Regions from separate parts of the Streptomyces sp. NPDC017993 genome, predicted to be linked through region 1. Evidence: riboswitches for the same ligand, from Rfam matches in the RefSeq annotation. Region 1 holds a riboswitch; the other holds the start of a gene.
The links. A riboswitch is a leader RNA that binds a small molecule or an ion and turns the genes downstream of it on or off. The one in region 1 is predicted to bind cyclic di-AMP.

Region 1 (8,491 bases):
ACGTCGCCCGGTTCCTGCGCGCCGACCCCGGTCTGGGCCGGCTTGAGCACGGCCACCGAACGGCCCCGGGCGAGCGCCGTCGCGGCGATCGCGGCGGTGGTGACGGTTTTGCCGATCTCCGTGCCCGTGCCTGTCACGAACAGCACCGACATGGTGTGCCTCCGAACTCCGCGCCGATGGCGGCGCGTTGAAAGATATGGACCTGTGGGGGTGTCCGGGCGGGCCGTTCCGGCCCGCCCGGACACCTCGGCTTTCAGCCCTCGCGGGCGGCGGCGCACACCGCGGCGCAGATGCGCGCCACATCGTGGTCGCCGGTGATGTAGGGCGGCATGGTGTACAGCAGATCCCGGAACGGGCGCAGCCATACCCCCTCCCGGATCGCGGCCCGGGTCGCGGCGGCCATGTCGACCTCGTGGTCCAGCTGGACCACACCGATCGCGCCGAGCACCCGGACTTCGCGTACGCCGGGGAGGCCCTCCGCGGCCGCCAGGCCGGTCCGCAGGCCGCCCTCGATCCGCTTGACCTCCTGCGCCCAGTCCTGCGACAGCAGCAGGTCGATCGAGGCGTCCGCGACGGCCGCGGCGAGCGGGTTGCCCATGAAGGTGGGCCCGTGCGCCAGCACCGGCAGCTCACCCTGCGAGATGCCCTCCGCGACCGCCGCGGTGCACAGCGTCGCCGCCAGCGTGAGATAACCGCCGGTCAGAGCCTTGCCGAGGCACATGACGTCGGGTGCGACACCGGCGTGCTCGGCGGCGAACAGCGCGCCGGTGCGGCCGAACCCGGTCGCGATCTCGTCGAAGATGAGCAGCACGCCGTGGTCGTCGCACGCCTCCCGCAGCACCCGCAGATACGCGGGGGAGTGGAAGGACATCCCGCCCGCGCCCTGCACCACGGGCTCGACGATCACCGCGGCCAGCTCCTCGGCGTGCCGGCCGATCAGCTCGCGCAGCTGCGCGGTGTACGCCTCGTCGGGCGCGGCGTCGAAGCCGGCCGGCGGCGCGTCCGCGAAGATCTGGCGCGGCAGCACCCCCTGCCACAGCTCGTGCATCCCGCCCTCGGGGTCGCAGACCGACATCGGCTGCCAGGTGTCGCCGTGGTAACCGCCCCGCCAGGTCAACAGCCGCTGCTTGCGCGGCTTTCCCACCGACCTCCAGTACTGCAGGCACATCTTGACGGCGACCTCGACCGACACCGAACCGGAGTCCGCGAGGAAGACATGCTGCAGCGGCTCCGGGGTGATGTCGACCAGGCGTTTGGCCAGCCGCACGGCGGGCTCGTGGGTGAGCCCGCCGAACATCACATGGCTCATCCGCTCCAGCTGGCCGCGCGCGGCGTCGTTGAGCACCGGGTGGTTGTAGCCGTGCACCGCCGACCACCAGGACGACATGCCGTCCACCAACTCGGTGTTGCCCTCGACCGGTTGGGCCAGGCGAAGGCGTACGCCGGACGCCGACTCGACCAGCAGCGGTTCGGCGCGGCCGGGCATCGGCCCGTACGGATGCCAGACATGCTGCCGGTCGAGGGCGAGCAGTGCGTCGGGAGTGAGCGGCTCAGGCATTGGGCGGGAGGTCGGTGCCGGCGCCGCGGCGGCGCACCGAGACCAGGTCCCGGCGGGTCTCGTCGACCGGTGCCGGCGCGGGCACCGTCGCGGTGGGTTCGGCGGCCGCGCCGTCCTGGCCGGCGTCGGCGTCGCCCTCGGCGGACGCGCGGTGCTGCGGCAGGGTGGTGGTGTCCGTTCCCTCGACCTCGAACCCGGCGTCCTCGATCATCGCGAGGTCGTCCTTGCCCGCCTGGCCTTCGCTGGTCAGGTAGTCACCGAGGAAGATGGAGTTGACCAGGTGCAGAGCGAGCGGCTGCATGCTGCGGAGGTGGACCTCGCGTCCGCCGGCCAGGCGTACCTCGACGTCCGGGCAGACGAATCGGACCATCGCGAGGATGCGCAGCGCGCGCTGGGGGGTGAGGTTCCACTCCTTGGCGAGCGGGGTGCCCTCGAACGGGATCAGGAAGTTGACGGGGACCGAGTCGGGGTCGAGGTCACGCAGCGCGTAGACGACATCGACGAGGTCGGCGTCGCTCTCGCCCATCCCGGCGATCAGCCCGGAGCACGCCGACATGCCGGCAGCCTGGGCCTGCTGGACGGTGGAGACCCGGTCGGAGAAGTCGTGAGTGGTGCAGATGTCGCCGTATGTGGCTTCCGAGGTATTCAGGTTGTGGTTGTACGCGTCGGCGCCCGCCTCGCGCAGCCGGCCGGCCTGGCCGTCGGAGAGCAGCCCGAGACAGGCGCACACCTCCACGCCGTCGTTCTGCTCCTTGATGGCCGAGATGGTCTCCGAGACGCGGTCGACATCCTTGTCGGTGGGCCCGCGGCCACTGGCCACCAGGCACACCCGCTTGGCGCCGCCGGCCACCCCGGCGGCGGCCGCCTTGGAGGCGTCATCGGGCTTGAGCCAGGTGTACTTGAGGATCTCGGCCTTGGAGCCCAGGCGCTGCGAGCAGTACGAGCAGTCCTCGGGGCACAGGCCCGACTTGAGGTTGACGAGGTAGTTGAGCTTGACCCGCCGCCCGAACCACTGGCGGCGGACCTTCCCGGCCGCGGCCACCACATCGAGCAGTTCGTCATCGGAGGTCGCCAGCACGGCGAGTGCCTCTTCGCGGGTCGGCAACTCGCGCCGCAGTCCCTTGTCCACCAGTGTGTTCAGCAGGTCCATGGCGTTGATCCTGACGTACGCCACCGCCCTCGGCCAAGGAGGATTCCCACAACGAGGGCCGATCGGGGTGTGTGTATCGCCACACCGTGTGTGGGCGGAACGACCGCTAACGTCTATCGACAGCCGACAATCGAGAAGGAAGCCGATGCCGCAGGATTCCGCGCCGCCGCTGCCGCGCCAGGCCGTGCCGGCCGCACCCGCCGAGCCGCCCGCCGCCCCGGGCCCGTGGCCGGGCGGCGCGGCCTTCGACTGGATCGACGCGGCGCGCGACGAACGCCGGCGCGCCGGACTCGTCCGCACCCTGCGGCCCCGCCCCGCCGAGTCCCCGCTGCTCGACCTGGCGAGCAACGACTACCTCGGGCTCGCCCGGCATCCCGAGATCACGGACGGCGCCGCCCGGGCGGCGCGGCTCTGGGGCGCCGGCGCCACCGGCTCCCGTCTGGTCACCGGCAGCACCGAACTGCACGCCCGGCTGGAGACGGAACTCGCCGCGTTCTGCGGCTTCGAGGCGGCCCTGGTGCTTTCCTCCGGCTATGCCGCGAACCTCGCCGCCGTCACCGCGCTCAGCGGCCCCGGCGCGCTGCTCGTCTCCGACGCCGGCAACCACGCCTCCCTCATCGACGGCTGCCGGCTCTCCCGCGCCCGCACCACCGTGGTGCCGCATGCCGACCCGGCGGCTGTGCGCGCCGCCCTGGCCGGCCACGACGGCAGAGCGCTGGCGATCACCGACTCGGTGTTCTCCGTCGACGGCGACGCCTCACCGCTGCCGGGCCTCGCCGAGGCATGCCGGGCGTACGGCGCGGGCCTCCTCGTCGACGACGCGCACGGACTGGGAGTGCTGGGCGAGGGCGGCCGGGGCGCACCGGCCGCCGCCGGGCTCGCGGGCGACGCCGATGTGGTCGCCACGGTGACGCTCTCCAAGTCGCTCGGCTCCCAGGGCGGCGCGGTACTCGGCCCGGCCCGCGTCATCGAGCACCTGGTCAACACCGCCCGGTCGTTCATCTTCGACACCGGACTGGCGCCGGCGGCAGTCGGCGGCGCACTCGCCGCCCTGCGGTTGCTGCGCCGCGAGCCGCAGCGCGCCGCCCACGCAGGGCAGGTCGCCGGCGAGCTGCACGCCCGGCTCACCGCGGCCGGACTCGCGGCGGTACGACCGGACGCCGCGGTGGTCTCCGTACGGGCTCCGTCGCCGGAACAGGCGCTCCGGTGGGCGGCCGACTGCCGCGCGGCCGGACTCGCGGTCGGCTGTTTCCGCCCGCCGTCCGTGCCCGACGGGATCTCCCGTCTCCGGCTCACCGCCCGGGCGGACCTGACGGACGCACAGATCGCCAGGGCCGTCGACACGATTGTGGCGACCGCTCCGGTCTCCTGAGCGAGATGCGGGGCTGCCCACTCCGCTGCTGGTCGGCGCACCGCCCGAGGGCGCGGACGAGGGTTTACCGCAGAGCCCGTTGACCCGTCCTGTCGCTCAAATACGTTCCCACTTAGCAGAGTTCACTGCTTCGAGCGACAGATATATCCATATCTTGGTGGATCGCCCACTCCACCGCATCGCGGATGGCAGGCTGTCGCAAGCAGCAGCCCGAGGCCCATCGGTATCCCGATCGGCATCTCGGCTCCCTGGGCAGTGCGCCGGAGCCGGAGCTCGGTGGGAAAAGGACGGCGTCGCGCATGGCAGACCACCAGGAATCCACACTGACCCTGCCGAGCGACCCGGCCTCGGTCACCGCCGCCCGCAGATACGTCCTCGAAGTGCTCGGCGAATGGGGGCTGCCCGCCGACGCCGACATCGCCGACTCGCTCCGCCTGATCGTCTCCGAACTGGCGACCAACGCCGTCCAGCACACCTTCGGCCAGTCGCCGACCTTCACCGTCGAGATGCGGCTGGACCGCGACGAACACCTGCGCATCGGCGTCACCGACAGTCATCCCCGCTGGCCGCGGCGGCTGCCGGCCGCGGTACAGCAGGACAACGGCCGCGGCATGGTCATCATTCGCTACCTCGCCGCGGAAGCGGGCGGCCGGCTCACGGTCGTACCCACCGAGTGCGGCGGCAAGACCGTGTGGATCACCATGCCGTGGACGGTCACCGTCGCCTGAGGGCCTGCCCCCTCACGACGCCGGCGTCGCCTGCGCGGCCGCCCCCGCATGCCGGGTGAAGGCACCGCGCAGCAACGCCCGCAAGGTGTCCGCGGCCGGTGCGCCGCCCCCGGTCCGACAGGCCACCGAGATCGTGCGCCGCAGGTCGCCGGGCTCCAGCCGGCGGACCCCCAGGGGAGTCACCGAGCCCTCGGCCATCATCTCCGGCACCACCGCGACTCCGAGGCCGGCGCTCACCAAGGCACACACCACCGCATAGCTGGGCGACTCGCAGCGCACCGCCACGCTCGCCCCCGCTGCCACCAGAGCCGCCTCCACCCCGCGCCGGTTGGGGTTGGCCGGCGCCATACTGACCAGCGGCTGCCCGGCCAGCTCGGTCAGCGACAGCCGACCGGTGGCGGACGACAGCGCATGGCCGGGCGCCGTGACGAGCACCAGCTCCTCGGTCAGCAGCGGCTCCAGGCTCACCCCGTCCGGCGCCGGCATCGGATCGCCCGGCACATACGCATGCGTCAGCGCCAGATCGACCTCGCCGAGCGCGACCGCCACCATCCCCTGGGGCGGTAGGTACTCCGTGACGCTCAGCTCCACATCGGGATGGGCGCGCCGGAACGCGCTGAGCGCGGGCGGCAGAAGATGCGTGCCCGCCGTCATGAAGGTGCCGACCCGCAGCCGGCCGCCGGACAGCCCCGTCAGCCGGGCCAGCTCGTGCCGCGCCAGATCCATCTCGTCCAGCACCCGCCGGGCCCGTACGAGCAGCAGCTCGCCGGCCGCGGTCAGCCGCGCCCCGCGGTGGTGGCGCACCAGCAGCGCCGCACCCGCCTCCCGCTCCAGCTTGGCGAGCTGCTGGGAGAGCGCGGGCGCGGTATAGCCCAGTCGGGCGGCGGCCCGGGTGATCGAACCGGCTTCCGCCACCGCTACCAGCGCAGCCAGCCGCGTGGGGTCGTACATAAGAACCTCTTCAGGCAGGCCCAGAAGATTGCCAATACCCATTAAAGGCCCGGACGGGCGAAGCTGATCCCATGGACGGACAGCTGATCACCTTCACCGGAGTCGCCGCGGGCATGGTTGCCATGCCGGGCGCGGACTTCGCGGTCGTGGTGCGCAACGCACTCGACTCGCGCCGGGCGGGGGTGGCGACCGCGGTCGGCGTCGCGGGAGGGCTGCTGGTGCACACCACGCTGGCGGTCGCTGGACTCGCGGCGGTGCTCGTCGCCGTGCCCGCGCTCTTCGAGTCCGTTCAACTCCTCGGCGGCGGGTACCTGCTCTATCTCGGCGTCCGCGCGCTGGGGGCGGCCTTCCGCCGCCCCGCCCCGGCAGGCGAGGCGAGCGCTTCGGCCGGCTCCCGGGCACCCAAGGGCGCCCCCCGAGGCGCGGCTGCCCACCACGGCACCGCACGCAGCCTGCGCCAGGGCTTCCTGACCAACGCGCTCAATCCCAAGGCGCCCGTACTGTTCCTCAGCCTGCTTCCGCAGTTCGTTCCCGCGGGCGAACCGGCACTGCCGCGTACCCTGCTGCTCGCGACCATGGTCGTCGGCCTCGCGCTGGTGTGGTTCCCGGCCGTGGCACTGCTCGTCGACCGCCTCGGCACCTGGCTGCGCCGGCCGCGGGTGACCCGCGCCCTGGAGGTCGCCACCGGGGCCCTGCTGACCGCGCTGGGCGGCATCCTGCTCGTAGAGCTGGCACTCGCCGCCTGAACCGGCCACCATCCCACCCACCACGGCCCACGCAGAGGGCCTGGGCACGCACCGTCCCAAGCCCGCGGTCGCCGGGCGAACCCACCGCAGGGACCGGGCAGGAGACGACTCGTCTCACCCGGTCACCTGCGCGACGGTCACCGACAGTTGACAGGTTGTCGTATAACGGTGCAGGTCAGCCCACCCGCCCGTAGCGAACGGCATGGCTCCAGATCTTCTCCAGCCGCACCACCGCGCCTGCCTTGGGTGCGTGCCAGATCCTGCCGCGGCCCGCGTAGATACCGACGTGGTAAATGCCTCGTGAGGAGTGGAAGAAGACCAGGTCACCGGTTTTGCGGACGTCCGCCGAGATGCGCTCGGTGTGGCGGTACTGCTGCGCGGCGGTGCGGGGCAGCACCTTGCCCGCACGCTTGAACGAATAGCGTGTCAGGCCCGAGCAGTCGAAGCGGTAGGGCCCTTGAGCGCCGTACTGGTACGGGGAGCCCTGCTTGGAGGCGGCGATCCGCAACGCCCTGGTGGAGCGCTGCGCGGCCTCGGCGTCCTCGGCCGCTCCTGGTACCAGCGTCGTGCCTCCGACGGTGATCAGAGCCAGGGCGCAGATGATGCCGGCACGTGCCGGCAGATTCACGACATTCCTGCGCACGTTCATGCGCAACCCTTCGTCAGCCGCCTGCGAAGGAAGACCTGTCGGGTTCGGGCAGGCGAAGATGCCCGGCCGTGCGTACGGCTTCACCCCAAGGGGTCCGCGGCCGTGATGGCCGGGGCCCCGTCGTGCTCGGGTCCTCCGCTCCTGCCGGTCCAAGCAGCGTCGACCGGACATCCGGACGGCGGCAGGATTAGGCGCCCGCCCGAACCGCCCCGTCGCTGTGGCGGGGTCTTGTCGTCGAAGGGATCGTCACGCATCCACCAGCCGAATTCCGAGTTGAAATTGCCGTATGTGACATTCGCCACATACCGGCTAAATGGTGATTTGGGGGTGTTTGTCGCGAACGCTGTGACGGTCGACGGGGTCGGGACCAGGGAGAAAACGCCGAGCGCCGCGGGAAGGGGGCGGTGCTCGGCGCAATTCGTCGCCTCCCCGCAATCGGTGTCGACGCTGAGCCGTACGTGCGAGCAAGGCCGGCTCGTGTCGCGCCGAGAGCGGTCCGGCGAACGCCACGTGGGGTCGGCGAACGTCGGAAGAGGGGTCCGCGAACGTCAGGAGAGGGGAGTTCGCGTCAAGAAGGGGGTGGCGGCGGCACGGCGACGAGCCGTGCGCGGCGCTCGCCGTCCAGGACCCGCAGCGCCCGGGTGAGCGTTTCGTGATGCAGTTCGTTCTCCCCTCGCTGGTGCATCAGGGTGAGGGCGTCCCGCAGTTCGGCGCTCTTGCTGACCAGGGCCTGGGCGGCGCGCAGGCCGCCGTACGTGGAGCCGCCGCGTGCCGGGTTGATGCGGGCCAGCAGGTCCACGACCTCCAGGTACCGGTCGATCAGCTCACCCTCGGCCCGCGTCAGCGCGGGCAGTGGCGGGAGTTCGGGAGGCAGCACCGCCGCTCACCGTGCGCCGAGTGCGGCGGAGGACTGCTTGCGGTTGCGGGTGAGGGCGTCGATCAGGCCGTACTCCACGGCGGCGGGGGCATCGAAGATCTTGTCGCGCTCGATGTCCGCGGCGATCCGCGCCCGCGGCTGCCCGGTGTGCCGCGCCAGCATCTCCTCCAGCAGGTCGCGGGTGCGCAGCAGTTCTTCTGCCTGGATCTGGAGGTCGGTGGCCTGCCCCTGGACCGGCTCGCTGAACGACGGCTGGTGGATCAGTACCCGGGCGCCGGGCAGCGCCAGCCGCTTGCCGGGGGCGCCGGCGGCCAGCAGGACCGCGGCGGCGGAGGCGGCCTGCCCCAGGCAGACGGTCTCGATGTCGCAGGTGACGAACTGCATCGTGTCGTAGATGGCGGTCATCGCGGTGAAGGAGCCGCCGGGGGAGTTGATGTAGAGCGAGATGTCCTGCTCCGGC
Region 2 (8,491 bases), on a different contig from region 1:
ATGGAGCTGTGCGGTCTGCCGCGTGAGATGTTCACTCCCACCTTCTGTGCGGCCCGCGTGGTCGGCTGGAGCGCCAACATCCTGGAGCAGGCCCGGGACTCGAAGATCATTCGACCGGCGGCGCGGTACGTCGGTCCGCCCCCGCCGCAGCCGGTGCCGGCGTCGGGCGGCGCTACTGGCTGACGGTGGAGGGTGTTGCGGCGGGGTCGCCATCAGCGGTGGTGGGCGAGGAGACGGCGGAACCGATCCATGCGCAGCCTCAAGCGATGCGGCGCCCCGGCCAGGCGCCGTGAGTTCGCCCCGCTACCCGCTACCCGCTACCCGCTACCCGCTACCCGCTACCCGGCCGGCTCCGTCCCGCTCCGCCTAGGCTCCTCTCCGGCCCGTGCCCTCAGCCGCGCACTCTCCGCCCGGCACCCGGCACCCAACCCCGGCACCCCCGCGCCCGCAGCCGTCCGCTCGCCTGGCGCCCGCCCGTAACGCCCAGAGCCCCTCGCTCCTGCTACCGCCCGCCGTGCGCGGCTCTGCCGTGCCGCGTTCCGTTACGATCGACAGCTCGTTCGCCGCCGGTCCGCGCGGCTCGCCACCCGCACCATGGAGGCGCCCCTTGGCCACGCAACAGATCCCGGTCGTCGTGCTTGCGGGCTTCCTCGGGTCGGGCAAGACGACCCTTCTCAATCACCTGCTCGCCGCGGGCGACGGCACCCGTATCGGGGCGATCGTCAACGATTTCGGCAGTATCGAGATCGATGCGATGACCGTTGCGGGGCAGGTCGACTCGATGGTCTCGCTCGGTAACGGCTGTCTGTGCTGCGCGGTCGACACCAGTGAACTCGACACCTATCTGGAGCGGCTCGCCCGCCCCGCCGCCCGTATCGACGTGATCGTCATCGAGGCCAGCGGGCTGGCGGAGCCCCAGGAACTGATCCGCATGATCCTGGCCAGCGAGAACGAGCGGATCGTGTACGGGGGACTGGTCGAGGTGGTCGACGCCGCCGAGTTCGCGGCAACCCGCGTCCGCCACCCGGAACTGGACCGGCATGTGCGCATCGCCGACCTTGTGGTGCTGAACAAGGCCGACCGGATCGACGGGGTGGCGCGCCAGGAACTCATGGCTACCCTCGCGGACCTCGCCCCCGGCAGGCCGGTGATGAGCGCCACGTACGGGCGCATCGACCCGGAGCTGTTCTTCGACCGCGGCGCCGGCGAGGACCACGACGCGGCCGTGCGTCAGCTGTCCTTCGAGGACCTTCTGCGCGAAACCGCAGCGGAACTCCACGCCGCCCCGGGTAGCCGAGGCACCTCCCACGCGGACCACTGCGATCCCACCGAGCACGACGGCTGCACCCACCACGCCGACGACCCGGCAGGCGCGACCCACGCGGCTCACCTTCACGTCGCCTACCAGAGCGTGGAGTTCACCTCCGGTGAGCCGATGAACCCACGTCGACTTATGGACTTTCTCGACAGTCGGCCCACCGGCCTCTACCGGATCAAGGGCTTCGTCCACTTCGATGTCCCCGGCAACCGGCAGAAGTTCAGCGTGCACGCCGTCGGTGACTTCCTGCGCTTCTATCCCTCGCCCTGGGGCCGGGACGAGGAGCGCAGCACTCAACTCGTCCTGATCGGCAGCGGGATCGACGCCGCGGCGCTGCGCAAGGAGCTCTCAGGCTGCCGTGAGGAGCGTTCGCAGGAGAACGGCGCTGGTCCCGGAACGCCGGAACGCCCCACATCGGAGGACAGCATGTGGGGCGTTCTGCGGTACGTGGCCTCCCGCGAGGAGTGACACGGTGGCCCGCGCCGTACGGCGCGGGCCGGCACGGTGACTACACCGGTCCTGCCAGCGCGGCCACCGGCTTCGTCAGAGGCACACCGGAGCCGTCACGTCGCGGATCGACCTCGGGCAGCTCCAGGGGAGCGCCCTTCGCGTCCGCCGCCCGGACGGGTGCGGCACCGGCCCACGCCAGCGTCAGACAGTCCTCGCCCTTCAGGAACCGCTGGCAGCGCACACCGCCTGTCGCGCGGCCCTTGCGCGGGTACTGGTCGAACGGGGTCAGCTTGGCGGTCGCCACGGAGTCGTCCAAGGTGCCGTGCGAACCGGCGACCGTGAAGACCATGGCGTCGGATGCCGGGTCGACGACGGAGAAGTGGATCACCTTCATGCCCTCGCCCAGCTTGATGCCGGTCATGCCGCCGGCCGGCCGACCCTGGGGCCGGACCTGCGAGGCCTGATAGCGCAACAGCTGCGCCTCGTCCGTGATGAAGACCAGGTCCTCCTCACCGGTGCGCAGTTCCGCCGCGCCCACGATGCGGTCGCCGTCGCGGAGGCTGATGACCTCCAACTCGTCCTTGTGGGCCGGATAGTCGGGCACCACCCGCTTCACGACGCCCTGTTCCGTGCCGATCGCCAGGCCCTGAGAGGACTCGTCCAGCGTCGTCAGGCAGATCAGGCTCTCGCCGTCCTGCAGGGTCAGGAACTCGGCCAGTGGTGCGCCACCGGAGAGGCTGGGCGCCGTCGCGGTGTCCGGGAGCTGCGGCAGATCGATCACCGCGATCCGCAGCAGCCGGCCCGTGGATGTCACCGCGCCCACTTCGCCGCGGGTCGTCGCCGGGACCGCGGAGACGATCGCGTCGTGCTTGACGCGCTTGGCGTCGGTGTCGTAGGGCACCTCGCTGGTGGCCGTGCGCGCCAGGAGGCCCGTCGAGGACAGCAGCACGCGGCACGGGTCGTCGGAGACCTCCAGCGGCACCGCCGCGGGTGAGGCGCCCGACGACTCCAGCAGCACCGTGCGGCGCTCCGTGCCGTACTTCTTCGCGACCGCGGCCAGCTCACCGGAGACCAGCTTGCGCAGCTCCGTGTCCGAGTCCAGGATCCGGGTCAGTTCCTCGATCTCGGACTGCAGACGGTCGCGCTCCGACTCCAGCTCGATGCGGTCGAACTTGGTCAGTCGGCGCAGCGGAGTGTCGAGGATGTACTGCGTCTGGATGTCGCTCAGCGAGAACCGCTCGATCAGCCGCTCCTTGGCCTGCGCGCTGTTCTCGCTGGAGCGGATGAGCCGGATGACCTCGTCGATGTCGACGAGGGCGGTCAGCAGCCCCTCCACCAGGTGGAGGCGGTCGCGCCGCTTTCCGCGGCGGAACTCGCTGCGCCGGCGCACCACGTTGAAGCGGTGGTCGACGTAGACCTCCAGCAGCTCCTTGAGGCCCAGGGTCAGCGGCTGGCCGTCCACCAGCGCGACGTTGTTGATGCCGAAGGACTCCTCCAGCGGGGTGAGCTTGTAGAGCTGTTCCAGGACGGCTTCCGGGTTGAAGCCGTTCTTGATCTCGATCACCAGCCGCAGGCCGTGCTCGCGGTCGGTGAGGTCCTTGACGTCCGCGATGCCCTGCAGCCGCTTCGCGCCGACCAGGTCCTTGATCTTGGAGATGACCTTCTCGGGACCGACGGTGAAGGGGAGTTCGGTGACGACCAGGCCCTTGCGGCGGGCCGTGACGTTCTCCACCGTGGTCGTGGCGCGGATCTTGAACGAGCCACGGCCCTTCTCGTACGCGTCGCGCACGCCGCCCAGGCCGACGATCCGTCCGCCCGTCGGCAGGTCCGGGCCCGGCACGAAGCGCATCAGGGTGTCGAGGTCCGCGCCCGGATGCTTGATCAGATGGCGGGCGGCGGCGATGACCTCGCCGAGGTTGTGCGGCGGCATGTTCGTCGCCATGCCGACGGCGATGCCGGTGGCGCCGTTGACCAGGAGATTGGGGTAGGCGGCGGGCAGGGCGACGGGCTCCTGCTCCTGGCCGTCGTAGTTCGGGTTGAAGTCGACGGTGTCCTCTTCGATGGACTCCGTCATCAGCGATGTCGCCGAGGCCATTCGGCACTCGGTGTACCGCATCGCGGCGGGCGGGTCGTCGTTGCCCAGCGAGCCGAAGTTGCCGTGGCCGTCCACCAGCGGCAGCCGCATCGAGAACGGCTGTGCCATGCGCACCAACGCGTCGTAGATGGAGGCGTCGCCGTGCGGGTGGAGCTTACCCATCACCTCGCCGACCACTCGGGCGCACTTGACGTAGCTGCGCTCGGGCCGCAGGCCCATCTCGTTCATCTGGTACAGGATGCGGCGGTGCACGGGCTTGAGGCCGTCGCGGGCGTCCGGCAGGGCGCGGGAGTAGATGACCGAATACGCGTACTCGAGGAAGGAACCCTGCATCTCGTCGACGACGTCGATGTCGAGGATCCTCTCCTCGAAGTCGTCCGGCGGCGGGGTCTTCGTGCTGCGGCGGGCCATCGCGGCTGCGGCTCCTTCTGCTGCGTCTACTGCCGATGTTGGATCAACCAGCTGGGGATCAACCGGTGAGTCTGCCTGGTCTGACGCGGACCATTGTGGACCGCCCCACTGACAACGCCGACCGCGACTCCCCCTTCGGCCGACGAGGGAGCGGCGCGGAGCCCTCGTACGGGGCCTGTCGATCGGGAACTTCGCCAGATGCCGACGCGCTTGCATACAGTGACAGAACTTCCTCGCAAGCGGATCGAAGGGACGTACATGCCCATGGGTCACACGGCCACAGAACAAGCCGGCTCCGGCGGCCTGACAGCGACCGAGCACCGGCTGGCCAACGGCCTGCGCGTGGTGCTCTCCGAGGACCACCTGACGCCCGTCGCAGCCGTCTGCCTGTGGTACGACGTCGGCTCCCGCCACGAGGTCAAGGGCCGTACCGGCCTGGCTCACCTCTTCGAGCACCTGATGTTCCAGGGCTCCGCCCAGGTGAAGGGCAACGGTCACTTCGAGCTCGTCCAGGGCGCGGGCGGCTCGCTGAACGGCACCACGAGCTTCGAGCGCACCAACTACTTCGAGACCATGCCCGCCCACGAGCTGGAGCTCGCGCTCTGGCTGGAGGCGGACCGCATGGGCTCGCTGCTCACCGCGCTCGACGACGAGTCGCTGGAGAACCAGCGCGACGTCGTGAAGAACGAGCGCCGCCAGCGCTACGACAACGTCCCCTACGGCACGGCCTTCGAGAAGCTGACGGCCATGGCGTATCCGGAGGGCCACCCCTACCACCACACGCCCATCGGGTCGATGGCCGACCTGGACGCGGCGTCCCTGGAGGACGCGCGCGCCTTCTTCCGTACGTACTACGCGCCCAACAACGCCGTCCTGTCGATCGTCGGCGACATCGACCCCGCGCAGACGCTGGCCTGGGCGGAGAAGTACTTCGGCTCGATCCCCGGGCACGACGGCAAGCAGCCGCCGCGGGACGGCTCGCTGCCCGAGACCCTCGGCAGTGAGCTGCGCGAGGTCGTCGAGGAGGAGGTCCCCGCCCGCGCGCTGATGGCGGCCTACCGACTGCCGCACGACGGTACCCGCGAGGCGGACGCCGCGGACCTCGCGCTCACCGTCCTGGGAGGCGGCGAGTCCTCCCGCCTCTACAACCGCCTGGTGCGCCGTGACCGCAGCGCCGTCGCGGCCGGCTTCGGGCTGCTGCGGCTGGCCGGCGCGCCGTCGCTCGGCTGGCTGGACGTCAAGACGTCCGGCGGGGTGGAGGTCCCGGACATCGAGCGGGCGGTCGACGAGGAGCTCGCCCGGTTCGCCGCCGAGGGACCGACCCCGGAGGAGATGGAGCGTGCGCAGGCCCAGTTGGAGCGCGAGTGGCTGGACCGTCTCGCGACGGTCAGCGGCCGCGCCGACGAACTCTGCCGGTTCGCCGTCCTGTTCGGCGACCCGCAGCTCGCGCTGACGGCCGTGCAGCGCGTTCTGGAGATCACCGCGTCGGAGGTGCAGGCGGTCGCCAAGGCACGACTGCGTCCCGACAACCGCGCGGTGCTCGTGTACGAGCCCACCGAGCCGGCCGACGCGGCGGCCGATACCGCCGAGAACGACGAAGAGGAGGCGGCCCAGTGAGCGATGCCGTGACCAGCGCAGATTCCGCCATGACCAGCATGGACTTCCACCCCAGGCCGCAGGGTGGCGCTCCCCGGCCGTGGGCCTTCCCGGCCCCCGACCGCAGTCAACTGCCCAACGGGCTCACCCTCCTGACCAGCCACCGCCCCGGCCAGCAGGTCGTGGCCGTCGAGATCAACCTCGTCGCGCCCCTGGAGGCCGAGCCCGAGGGCCTGGACGGCGTCGCCACGATCATGGCCCGCGCGCTGTCCGAGGGCACCGACAAGCACGATGCCGAGGAGTTCGCGGCCGAGCTGGAGCGCTGCGGCGCCACCATGGACGCGCACGCCGACCACCCGGGCCTGAGGGTCTCCCTCGAAGTGCCGGCGTCCCGGCTGGACCGCGCCCTCGGCCTGCTCGCCGACGCCCTGCGCGCGCCCGCCTTCCCGGACAGCGAGATCGAGCGGTTGGTACGCAACCGCCTCGACGAGATCCCGCACGAGCTCGCCAACCCCGCGCGGCGGGCCGCGATGGCCCTGTCCAAGGAGCTGTTCCCGGCGACGTCCCGGATGTCGCGGCCCCGCCAGGGCACCGAGGAGACCGTCGAGCGGATCGACGCCGCGGCCGTCCGTGCCTTCTACGCGGCGCATGTACGGCCCGCGACGGGCACCGCCGTCATCGTCGGTGACTTCACCGGCATCGACCTGGACGCGGCGCTCGCCGGCACCCTCGGCGCCTGGACCGGCTCGACCGCCGAGCCGGTGAAGGCCTCGCCGATCACCGCGGACGACACCGGCCGCGTGGTGATCGTGGACCGCCCCGGCGCCGTCCAGACGCAGCTGCTCATCGGCCGCATCGGTGCCGACCGGCACGACCGGGTCTGGCCGGCGCAGGTCCTCGGCACGTACTGCCTGGGCGGCACCCTCACCTCCCGTCTGGACCGCGTCCTGCGTGAGGAGAAGGGCTACACCTACGGGGTGCGTGCGTTCGGACAGGTGCTGCGTTCCTCCGCGGACGGCAGCGGCGCCGCGATGCTCGCGATCAGCGGCTCGGTGGACACCGCCTCCACCGGACCGGCGCTTGAGGACCTGTGGAAGGTGCTGCGTACCGTGGCGGCGGAGGGACTCACGGACGCCGAGCGTGATGTCGCCGTGCAGAACCTCGTCGGGGTCGCGCCGCTGAAGTACGAGACGGCAGCGGCCGTCGCGGGCACCCTCGCCGATCAGGTCGAGCAGCATCTGCCGGACGACTTCCAGGCGCAGATGTACGCGCGGCTGGCCGAGACCGGCACGGTCGAGGCGACCGCCGCGGTGGTCAACGCCTTCCCCGGGGACCGGCTGGTGACGATCCTGGTGGGCGACGCCGTGCAGATCGCCGAGCCCGTCAAGGCGCTGGGTGTCGGTGAGGTGAAGGTCGTCAGCGGCTGACCTGCCGTGGTGACACCGCGGCGGTCCGGCGGAGGCCGGCGACCGTCGCACATATCGCATGAAAAGTGATCCCGTGACGCTCACCCGTCACGGGATCACCTTTATGTCCGGATTATTGTGGCTGGTTGCGTGGTGCCCCTGTGGCGTGCCGCACAAAGTGCCGGTTCTGTTTGCCGATTGAAAGATGTCCCGTTTAGCGTCAGTCCGGCTGTTCGTCAGAAGTACGCCGCAACCGTGGCACCGGGCAGTCATCGCCGAGTCCCCGTACGGCGCGAGCCAGGGGAGCCGGGGACCCACATGTCCCCTGGGGTGAATCGGATCCCTCCTCGGAGGGGGCCGTAGGAGACCTTCCTGCTCCGAACCCGTCAGCTAACCCGGTAGGCGAGAAGGAAGGAAAGGACAAGCCAGCACATGGCGTTCACCCGTGCCACCGGGAAGCATCGTGGTGCGAGCCGCACCGCTCGCACGACCCGCAAAATCGCCGGCATAGCCACCCTCACCGCCACCGGCGTCGTCGCCTCCGTGGCCTCGCCGGCGCTGGCCGCGACGGACACGGCCCGCACCCAGGACACCGGCCTGCAGCAGGCCGTCGTGCTGGGCGACGAACTCGCCGGCCGCATCGCCGCCCAGGCCGACGCCCAGCAGGAGGCCGCCGAGGCCGCCGCCGCGAAGGCCAAGGCCGAGGCCCTGGCCGAGAAGGTGGCCGAAGAGGCCAAGCGGCGTGCCGAGGAAGCCAAGAAGAAGGCCGAGGCGAAGGCCAAGGCGGAGCGCGAGGCCAAGGAGCGCGCCGCCCGCGAGGCGGAGCGCAAGCGCCTCAACGCCTACGTCGCCCCCGTCGACGGCTCCTACGTCTCGACCGCCTACAAGGCCACCAGCGGCCTGTGGTCCTCCGGCAGCCACTCCGGCATCGACTTCCACGCCGCCTCGGGCAGCTCCGTGCACGCCGTGGGCCGGGGCACCGTCGTCGAGGCCGGCTGGGGCGGCTCGTACGGCAACAACATCGTGATCAAGATGAACGACGGCACGTACACCCAGTACGGCCACCTGTCGTCGCTGGGTGTCTCGGTCGGCCAGACCGTCACCCCCGGCCAGCAGATCGGCCTCTCCGGGGCCACCGGCAACGTCACCGGGCCGCACCTGCACTTCGAGGCCCGCACCGGTCCGGACTACGGCTCGGACATCGACCCGGTCGCG

Region 2: another riboswitch for cyclic di-AMP. It lies ahead of ACH4FH_RS05845 (M23 family metallopeptidase); the one in region 1 lies ahead of ACH4FH_RS19380 (C40 family peptidase).

Annotation. Positions count from the first base shown of each region.
Region 1 covers NZ_JBIRGO010000009.1:328,162-336,652, forward strand. The annotation lists gene bioD (dethiobiotin synthase) at 1-152, opposite strand, end outside; gene ACH4FH_RS19350 (adenosylmethionine--8-amino-7-oxononanoate transaminase) at 254-1,558, opposite strand; gene bioB (biotin synthase BioB) at 1,551-2,708, opposite strand; gene ACH4FH_RS19360 (8-amino-7-oxononanoate synthase) at 2,854-4,080, shown strand; gene ACH4FH_RS19365 (ATP-binding protein) at 4,380-4,808, shown strand; gene ACH4FH_RS19370 (LysR family transcriptional regulator) at 4,821-5,759, opposite strand; gene ACH4FH_RS19375 (LysE family translocator) at 5,831-6,505, shown strand; gene ACH4FH_RS19380 (C40 family peptidase) at 6,681-7,154, opposite strand; cyclic di-AMP (ydaO/yuaA leader) riboswitch at 7,158-7,323, opposite strand; gene ACH4FH_RS19385 (hypothetical protein) at 7,723-8,031, opposite strand; gene ACH4FH_RS19390 (ATP-dependent Clp protease proteolytic subunit) at 8,038-8,491, opposite strand, start outside.
Region 2 covers NZ_JBIRGO010000003.1:110,114-118,604, forward strand. The annotation lists gene ACH4FH_RS05820 (citrate synthase/methylcitrate synthase) at 1-183, shown strand, start outside; gene ACH4FH_RS05825 (CobW family GTP-binding protein) at 608-1,786, shown strand; gene ACH4FH_RS05830 (DNA topoisomerase (ATP-hydrolyzing) subunit A) at 1,827-4,274, opposite strand; gene ACH4FH_RS05835 (M16 family metallopeptidase) at 4,539-5,891, shown strand; gene ACH4FH_RS05840 (M16 family metallopeptidase) at 5,921-7,297, shown strand; cyclic di-AMP (ydaO/yuaA leader) riboswitch at 7,540-7,696, shown strand; gene ACH4FH_RS05845 (M23 family metallopeptidase) at 7,709-8,491, shown strand, end outside.